Regions from separate parts of the Paenibacillus sp. J23TS9 genome, predicted to be linked through region 3. Evidence: predicted binding sites of a transcription regulator. Region 3 holds the regulator's gene; each other region holds the start of a gene.
What was found. Region 3 encodes Rex, which represses fermentation and respiration genes when NADH is low (regulators of the CRP and FNR family bind a similar motif). Its sites were predicted from a motif close to TTGTGAAATATTTCACAA; they were not measured.
Positions count from the first base shown of each region.

Region 1: the regulator Rex is predicted to act here: its motif matches at 1,384-1,401, upstream of KJS65_RS19440 (formate/nitrite transporter family protein).
Region 2: the regulator Rex is predicted to act here: its motif matches at 1,536-1,553, upstream of adhE (bifunctional acetaldehyde-CoA/alcohol dehydrogenase).

Region 1 is NZ_BOSG01000003.1:200,585-203,870, forward strand. It holds gene KJS65_RS19435 (molybdopterin-containing oxidoreductase family protein) at 1-100, opposite strand, end outside; gene KJS65_RS19440 (formate/nitrite transporter family protein) at 408-1,241, opposite strand; gene KJS65_RS19445 (SDR family oxidoreductase) at 1,540-2,193, shown strand; gene KJS65_RS19450 (formate--tetrahydrofolate ligase) at 2,280-3,286, opposite strand, start outside.
Region 2 is NZ_BOSG01000001.1:501,578-504,863, reverse strand. It holds gene adhE (bifunctional acetaldehyde-CoA/alcohol dehydrogenase) at 1-1,459, opposite strand, end outside; gene KJS65_RS02420 (Crp/Fnr family transcriptional regulator) at 1,784-2,500, shown strand; partial or broken gene KJS65_RS30190 (KxYKxGKxW signal peptide domain-containing protein) at 2,542-2,628, opposite strand; gene KJS65_RS02415 (hypothetical protein) at 2,972-3,286, shown strand, end outside.
Region 3 is NZ_BOSG01000001.1:750,783-754,068, reverse strand. It holds gene KJS65_RS03865 (cell wall elongation regulator TseB-like domain-containing protein) at 1-45, opposite strand, end outside; gene KJS65_RS03860 (amidohydrolase) at 73-1,374, opposite strand; gene KJS65_RS03855 (redox-sensing transcriptional repressor Rex) at 1,361-2,026, opposite strand; gene dinG (ATP-dependent DNA helicase DinG) at 2,095-3,286, opposite strand, start outside.

The DNA of each region.
Region 1 (3,286 bases), on a different contig from region 3:
AGAGGCCGCATGTGTCCGGACAATCCAGCGGGCAAACCGCCGGAAACACGCCATCCTTCTGTTCAATCATTCCCGCTCCACTCTCCTCTGAATTTCCCATGATAACACTCTCTTCTTTCATCTTAATCGGCAGAGGAAAAATGCGCAAAGAAAATCGAATGATGTTGTTTCACTTCTTAAGCATCCGGGTAATCATCAAATAAGAGCATAAAGCATGGGACGATCTTTCGTTCCGCCAGCTATGCCATATCATGGACCACTCCCAAAAATTTGCCATGTTAAAGTTTCGTTCCCCCGAACTTTATCATGGCGAATTTGTTTTGATGCCGAAGATCAAGCTTTCCCCATACAAAAGACCGGACGTTCCCTCAGGGAATGACCGGCCTTTTTGAGTTGCAGAAATCTTTTTATGCATGCTTGCGCATTCCTCCGGCAGCTTTGCGATCTGCTCTCTGCGCCGGAGCAGCCGGCTTGGCATCACGAAGGTATGAAGTCCAATATGCAGCGGCGACAAATACCACCCCGCCAACAAGGTTCCCAAGCAGCACGGGAATAAAGTTCATAACATAATCGCCCCATGTAAAATGTCCCGCAAAAATCGCTGCCGGAATGAGGAACATGTTCGCAACAACGTGCTGAAATCCAATGGCGACAAAAGCCATGGTCGGAAACCAAATCCCCAAGATTTTACCGCTCAAGCTATCCGACGCATAGCACAGCCATACAGCCAGTGCCACCAGCCAGTTGCACCCGATACCCGAGACAAAAGCCTGCAGGAAGCTGTCATCCAGCTTATGTCCTGCCATATCCACCAGTTTATCCAGATAAGGGCCGCTTTCCGTAAGCCCGTTCACATGACCGAAAAAATAGGCCACAAACAATGCGCCGACAAAGTTGGCTGCAAGCACCAGCACCCAATTTTTCAAAAGCTCGAGCGTCGTAATCTTTTTTGCCATTCGGGCCAAGGATACGACCATCATATTCCCCGTGAGCAGCTCACCACCCGCCAGCAGCACCAGAATCAGGCCTGTTGGAAAGACAGCAGCCCCAATGAATCCCGCGAAGGACCCCCATTCTTTCGGAGCGCTTGCAATGACACGGATATCCAGCAGGAACCCTAGCGCAATAAACGCTCCGGCCAAAAAACCCAGTACCAGTACGGATAACAGCGGATTATGTGCCTTCTTGATTCCTGTTTCCACGGTGAGTTCAGCAATTTGCTGAGGTTTGTAGGAAGCCATAATGTCCTCTCCTTTGCATACACCTATAGAAGCTTTAACTTATTTAAAATTTAATCTGCACAGATTTAAACGAATCAGGCATTCGGATATATTCTTCTGGTCTGCTCTTCATTTTTATTGTAATGGAATACTTGATTTTAATATGTGAAAATAATCACATATTAGTTACAATAAAGGAATATTCTATCTATGGCGGGCCCTAATTATATGATTTACTTGATTGGTTTTTGACAGAAGCCCCTTCTATGCTTAAAGGACAAGTGAGGATGGGTAAAATGATCATGGAGGTGTTGAAGCGATGACAACGGTATTTGTAGCAGGTGCCCACGGCCAGACCGGCGGGAGAATTGTCAAAGAACTGGTAAAGGCGGGCTATGATGTGCGCGGGCTGGTGCGGAGCACCGAGCATCAGCGTAACGTAGAGGCAGTCGGTGCCACTGGCTATCTGGGTGATTTATCCGAATCGTTTTCCGATGGATTGAAGGGGGCCGATGTCGTGATTTGCGCGGTTGGTGCCGGAGCCAATGGTGACCCCGAGCATGTGGATCATGTGGGAACCGTAAGATTGATCGAGCAGTGCGTACTGGACAAGATTCCCCGGTTCGTTCTGATCAGCTCTATGGGTACGATGAATCCGGATGATATGCCTGCATTCCTCAAGCCATTTCTCATTGCCAAACGCAAAGCCGAGAAGGTGCTTGAAGAGAGCGGCATGGTGTACACCATCATCCGGCCGGGGGGACTGACCAATGAGCCGGCGTCCGGCAATGTCATGGCTGCACCGCATCTTGCCGAATCCGGCCGCATTTCCCGGGATGATGTCGCCGCTGCTGTCGTTCTTTCTCTTAGCATGGATGAAACCCGGAACCGATCTTTTGATTTGGTGGCAGGTATGGAACCTTTGGAAAAAGCACTCACGAGCCTGATCAACACAGGCAAATCAGGTGCGTAACAGGTAATTCTTGCATCTGCGGTAAAATAAAAAACCAGCTCCTCACTGCATCAACCATATGCAGAAAAGAGCTGGTTTTTTGTTTCCTAGAACAATCCGGAGATCCGGCCGTCTTCGTCGATGCTCATATGTTCAGCAGCAGGCGACTGAGGCAGTCCAGGCATCGTCATAATGCTTCCGGTCTGTACAACGGCAAATCCTGCGCCTGCAGACAATGATATCTCCCTAACCTGCACGGTAAAGCCTTCCGGCGCTCCCAGAAGACGCGGCTGATCCGAGAACGAATACTGGGTTTTGGCCATACAAACAGGAAGATTCCCATATCCAAGTCTCTCAATATCCGTCAGACTCCGCAAAGCCGAAGGAGAATAGGATACCTCTGCGCCCCGGTAGATTTCCCGGACGATCGTTCCGATTTTGGAACGGATATCCGTTTCGAGGTCATACAGCGGCCGATAGCTGGAGTCTTCCTCCCCAAGCAGCTTAACCAGGGCTTCCGCAAGCTCCCGGCCGCCTGCGCTGCCTTGTGCCCATACCTTCGACACAGCCGCAGGAACATGTAAAGCACGGCATTCCGCAAGTACACGTTCGACCTCTTCAGGTCTATCATCGGCAAAATGATTCACCGCCACCACAACCGGAACGCCAAACTTCTTCAAATTCTCCGCATGCCGTTTCATATTGGCAAGTCCGTCTGCAAGCTCCTGCATACCCGGCTCATGCAGTTTGTCTTTAGCGGCCCCGCCATTATATTTCAGGGCTTTGACTGTCACAACCAGCACTGCAGCTGCCGGATTCAGTTCCGCCTGGCGGCATTTGATATCCATGAATTTCTCTGCGCCGAGATCTGCGCCAAAGCCGGCTTCGGTAACGACAATCTCACCGAGCTTCAAGGCAAGCCGCGTTCCGATGACGCTGCTGCAGCCATGGGCAATATTGGCGAACGGTCCGCCGTGTACGATCACCGGTGTTCCTTCCAGTGTCTGTACAAGGTTCGGCTTGATTGCATCCTTCAGCAGGATGGTCATGGCCTGCACGGCCCCCAGCTGAGAAGCAGTCACAGCCTCTCCCACCTGGTTGTATCCGATAATGA
Region 2 (3,286 bases), 250 kb from region 3:
GGCTGATATCCGGCATTTTAGCCAGATACTGAGTCGAGCCTTTTTCAAAATAAATCTTATCCGGTACCTTGAACCACTGCATATTCACTGTACGACGAGCCACCCTTTTCACATTAATGAGATTGACTGCGGTCACGTTAGACGACGTCGAATTCCGGCCATATGATCCACAGCCAAGCGTCAGCGACGGCAGGTTCGTATTGTAGATATCCCCAATGGCGCCGTGAGTCGATGGCGAATTGACAATAATACGGCCCGTTTGCAGCCGATCCGCGAATTTCAAAATAACTTCCTCATTATGCGAGTGGATGACCGACGAATGTCCCATTCCGCCGAAGGCTACGACCTCAGCTGCCCGCTCGATGCCTTCTGCAGCATTCTTCACCTTGTAGCAGGCCAGTACCGGACTCAGCTTCTCAGCCGACAACGGGTACTTCATGCCTACGCCTTCGATTTCAGCGACCAGTATTTTTGTTCCGGCCGGTACGCTAAAGCCGCTCATTTCCGCGATCTTGACAGCCGATTGGCCGACAATCGCCGGATTGACAGCGCATTTTTCCACGTTAATAGCTCCAGCTGTCAGTTTGGCTGCCTCATCCTTATTCACAAAGTAGCAGCCGTTAGCGATCATTTTCTTTTTAACCTGGTCAAAAATCGGCTCCTCGATGATTACGGCCTGTTCCGAAGCGCAAATCATACCGTTATCGAAAGACTTGGACAAGATCAGATCCGTTACCGCCTGGTTGATATCCGCCGATTTTTCGATGAAGCAAGGGACATTGCCAGGTCCAACGCCAAGAGCCGGTTTGCCGCAGCTGTATGCAGCGCGCACCATGCCTGAACCACCGGTTGCCAATATGAGGGCGACATCCGGATGATTCATCAAAGCATTGGTTTTTTCCATGTTCGGCTCATCAATCCACTGGATGCAGTCTGCCGGGGCTCCATGCTTCACGGCTGCCTCGAGCAATGTTTTAGCCGCTTCTCTGCTGCATTGCTGGGCTGAAGGATGGAAGCCGAAAATAATAGGATTACGTGTTTTAATAGAGATAAGTGCTTTAAACATCGTCGTTGATGTCGGATTCGTTACGGGTGTAATCCCCATAATAATGCCGACCGGCTCCGCTATTTTCTGATAGCTTTCATATGGATTGTCTTCAATGACACCAACGGTCTTTTCATACTTAATACTGTGGTAAATATACTCCGTCGAGAACATGTTCTTGGTGATTTTATCTTCGTAGATGCCTCTTCCTGTCTCTTCGACCGCGAGTTTTGCCAGATACATATGCTTGTCGAGTCCTGCCAAGGCCATTGCCTGAACGATGTCATCGATTTGCTCCTGGGTCATGCTCATAAATTTTTCCTGGGCCTTGTTTGCCTTGTTGATCAGGGTCTGGATGTACTCTTCGGCTGATTGCTGTTTTGTATTGGCAACAATATCATTTTTTACAGCCATATCTCTCATCCTCTCAGGTAAATTTTGGTTTTATCTCTCTCTCGACTTGATCATAACATAATCATGAAAAGATTTAAAGTGAAAACTTTCACAATGTTTGAGGGTTTTTAACATTAGTTTTCAAAGCGCTTTCATTACCGATTCACTGCTTTGTATGGTGTTATGTAAAAATCTGAATATAGAAATTCATCCAAAAGTGAAATTTATCACAATGTCGGAATTTCGACACTTTTAAGGGCTATTCTCCCCCCAAAAACAGATTTTTTCAGGTTATAATTAGTTTAAAATTTACTGAAAATTGAAGATACAAAGGGGATAACGAGTATGAGCAACCAACTGAATGTTATCGAAGCCCGTGGGAATACAAGCTGCTTTACAGAACAAAACATGGATCGTCTAATGGTCATTATGAAAGAACGCATCGTGCCTGAAGGCTCGCATCTGTTCTGGGAAGGTGATTTTTCCGATAAGCTGTTTTATGTCAAACGCGGTCGCATCAAATTGACCAAATCGACGGATGAAGGTAAAGAGCTGATTCTATATATGTATCAATCGGGTGACATGGTTGGTCAAGCGGATCCTTTTTTCAGCAGCAAGCACAGCTTTACAGCGGAAGTACTCGAGGAAAGTGAAATTGGGGTTATTGATCAAAAGGATTTGGAGATGCTGATCTGCCAGCACTGTGATTTCGCGATCGATTTTATGAAATGGATGGGCATACACCACCGCCTGACTCAAACCAAATTCCGTGATCTGATGATGTACGGGAAACCTGGTGCGCTCTGCTCGACTCTAATCCGACTCGGCAATACGTATGGTGAAAAACATGGGGATACGATCCTTATTCATAAAAAGATTACCCATACGGACCTCTCGAACATGATCGGAGCAACCCGCGAAAGCGTAAACCGTATGCTCAGCGATCTCCGCAAAAAGGATGCTGTGGAATACGAGAATGGTATGATTGTTATTAAAGATCTTGGAATGCTCCAGGATATATGCCATTGTGAAATGTGTCCAAATGAAATCTGCCGGATCTAGTTGCTTGTTCATTGATCCCTTCCGGCTTAAATATACGTCTGTTAAAAGACTTCCGTAACCGGTGCATGGTTCTGCGGGAGTTTTTTTGTGCGCAAAAAGACCCAAACTTTCCCTGATTTGAATAATTTTCAATCATTTCCTCTTCCTCCCCCTCAATATACCTATTAATGTCACAAAAATGACCTTATTCCTCAATTTAAGGACTTAAGTCCTATGAAACTTACGGATAAAAGAACCGAAAATTAAGTTATAACCCGTTCCCAAGTCTCATTTGATTGCGCAGTTCTTCCTATACATCAAATTAAGGAACTGAGCACTGCCCGATATAAGGAGGTTAGGCTTCTACCCGATAAGAACTACATACATCCAAACTTGTCGCTTAAGGTCAAAGGTCTGAAGTCTAATTCCCCCAATGTAAAAGGGCATAATGAATCATACGTCTGTACAGATCATTTAAGGAGTGTAAACCATATGGCAGCAAAATTTTTAAACCGCTTATGTTTGATCACCGTTTTCTGCAGTGTTATTTTGTCCGGAACCGGACTGTTTTCTCCTCAAGAGGCTAAAGCCCAAGGTTATTATCAGAAGGCTACATGGCTGTGGAATACCGAACGGATTCGGAAAAATCCGCAGGAGGTTTTATCGTTTCTGAGTCAGAATCAGGTCAATCTGGTTTATTTGCAGATTAATATCGATATTCCGGTATCTTATTATAAAAGCTTTATCAAAGAATCCAATGAGCTCGGAATCCATGTTGAAGCACTGAATGGTGCCCCGCTCTGGGGT
Region 3 (3,286 bases):
TAACAGTATTCCGAGAAATATCCACGTTTTTTTATTCTTTAACATAAGCTCCCTTTCTGAGGCCCTCCGTCCTTATCGGGACAGAAGACCATCAAAAGCGGCTTGGGCTTCCCGGCGGATCCGCTCTTCGTCCAGCGTCAGACAGGCGCCATGTTTCACAATTTGCTTGCCGTCTACCCAAACATGCTCAACATCCTTGCTGCAAGCGGAGTAAATAGCATGTGAGATAAGATCGGTATGTGGCAGGAAATGCGCCTGATCCGTATTCAGGGCGATGAAATCTGCCTTCATCCCCGGAGCCAGCGTACCCACATTTTTCAAAAAGAGCGATTGAGCCCCATACACCGTACCCATTTTGAGTGCTTCGGCTGCAGGAATAGCAGTAGGATCGCCGGAAACACCTTTATGAATCAATGCCGCAAGACGCATTTCTTCAAACATATCCAAATTATTATTGCTTGCCGCTCCATCGGTACCCAGCGATACGGTTACTCCTGCTTTGAGCAGGTCTGTTACGCGGGCCACCCCACTGGCCAGCTTCAGATTGCTTCCCGGGTTATGGGAGACAGCAACATGATTAGCAGCCAGAATTTCAATTTCCTCATCCGTCAGATGCACAGCATGTGCCACCAGAGAAGGACGCGAGAACATGCCAAGCTTCTCTAAGTGGGCGACCGGACGAACTCCATAATCGCGGACATTTTGTTCCACTTCAGCCTTCGTCTCGGACATATGGGTATGCATCGGCAGATCCATGTCATGGGCTGCCTGCACAAACTTTTCGATAAAGTCCGGAGGGCAGGTATATGGTGCATGTGGTGAGATCATAGTCGTGATACGACCGTCTGCTTGTCCGTTCCAGTCACGTGCAAACGCGATAGCTTCATTCAGCTTATGGCGCTGAACCTCTTCTGGACACAGACCAATAACCCCGCGCATAAGTGATGCACGCATGCCCGATTCCTTAACCACCTTAGCGACTTGGTCCATATGGTCATACATATCCAGGAACGTAGTGGTACCGCCTTTCAGCATTTCCAGTACGGACAGTGAAGTGCCCCAGTACACATCTGAAGAAGTAAATTTAGCCTCCATAGGCCACATTTTTTCTTCCAGCCAAATTTGCAGCGCAAGGTCATCACCATACCCGCGCAGCAGTGACATGGCAGCATGACCATGGGTGTTAACCAGTCCTGGCATGAAGAAAAGGTGAGTTCCATCCACGACAGAAACATCGCTTTCGATCTCAGGCATTTCCTCTCCTATATAAGTAATCATGTCATCCTCGATCACCATACAGCCGTGAATCACCGGCTTGTCTGCATCAGAAACCGCAAAGCTTCCGTTCTTAATTACCCATTTATTTGTCTTTATGTTCTCCGTCATCCGCAGAATCGTCCTTTCCATTGTCCAAATAATAAGCCAGACTCAGCAGATCTGTTGTGAAATCAGCCGCATGGATCCGGATGTTCGCAGGCGCCTTCAAAATGGTTGGTGCGAAGTTGAGAATAGCCTCAATACCGGCGGTAATCAACTTATCTGCCACATTCTGCGCTTCAACATCAGGAACCGTAATAATCCCAATACGGATGTTCTGGCCTTTGATCGTTTCACTAATTTCATCCATCGACTGAACCGTTAAGGTACTGATGCGCGTTCCTACCTTTTTGGGATTCTCATCGAATACAGCGACAATCTTGATATTTTCCCGAAGGTATAAGTTATAATTCGATAGCGCGTGACCCAGATTACCGGCTCCAACGAGCACGGCATTGATCTGCTGGTCCAGATTCAGGATATGGCGAATTTTCTCGATCAGGTACGATACATCGTAACCAATCCCCTTGCGGCCAAAATCCCCGAAATAAGCCAGATCCTTACGAATCTGTGCAGGATTCAAATCCAGCTTCAGTCCGAGCTCCTGTGATGATACTGTGGATACCTCGCGTTTATTCAGATCATTCAAGTATCTTAAATACACAGGCAATCTGCGGACAACCGCTTCGGATATTTTCTCCGATTTCATGCTTGCTCCCCCTATTTAACAGCTTAATTTATATACATGTTTTTCAGTCAATTGATTCGGATGCATGCTTAGCCCTCATGAAGCCATTCGGATATGCGAGGAACCATTTTTTCAGTAATCATATGTTCCATTTTGGGTCCTGGCAATGAGTATAGGAAGTACTTGCCGTAATAGGATTCAATCACACGCGTATCGTATACAATAACAATCCCACGATCATTTGCCGTACGTACCAGCCGACCAAAGCCCTGTTTGAAGCGAATAACCGCCTGCGGCACAGAAAGCTTCATAAACGGGTTTTTCTTCTGCCGCTGCAGCAGTTCGCTTTTTGCCTCAACGAGCGGATGGTTCGGCGGTTGGAATGGCAGCCTTACAATAGCCAGACAAGTCAGCGCTTCTCCGGGAATATCCACACCTTCCCAGAAGCTGCTTGTACCGAGCAGTACAGAAGCGCTGCTGTCTTGGAATCTGCGGATGAGTTTGGTGCGGCTGCCGCTGTCAACACCTTGGCCTAATACAGTTATATCGCTGCTGGCAAGTGCATTTTTGAGTGGCTCATGGACCTGCCTTAGCATGCGGTAAGAAGTAAACAATACGAGCATTCTTCCGTGGGTAGCAACCGCGGTATCCGCCAAAGATTGAACCAGTGTATTCACAAACACTGCATCTCCGACACTTCCTTTTACACTTGGAAAATCACGCGGAATCACCAGTAAAGCCTGATCCCGATAATTGAATGGAGAAGGAAGCTGCACAGAGACCAATCGCCCGTTTTCCTGATCCTCTTGCAATCCCAGATTATCAATCATGTATTGGAATGATTTATCCACAGACAACGTGGCAGACGTCAATATGACGCTTTTTTTCTTATCAAAGAACAAATCCTTGAGCTGCTTGCTTACATCGACGGGAACAGCGTACAGCTGGAGTGACTTGCTCCGGTAATGGCTGCTGGCTTCCATCCAGTATACAACGGTCTCATCATTAAGATTCATGAAGAAACGAAGATCATCCCGCTCGACTGCCAAATCCTTAAATAGACCGCTTAGATCCGTGATCAGGCTGTCCGCGCTGTAATCGTCTTCATCCTCCTTGTACTCTGCAAGCATTTTCTCCCCGCGGCGCACAATTTCGCTGATTTTAACATGATTTTGGTTTTCCAGCGCCTTGAGCGTCTCCCATTCCTGAGGCCATTTGCCAGGCTGCAAACGAAGTACAAACTGACCGGCATCACCAGGTGCAGCATCATTACGCTCCGGA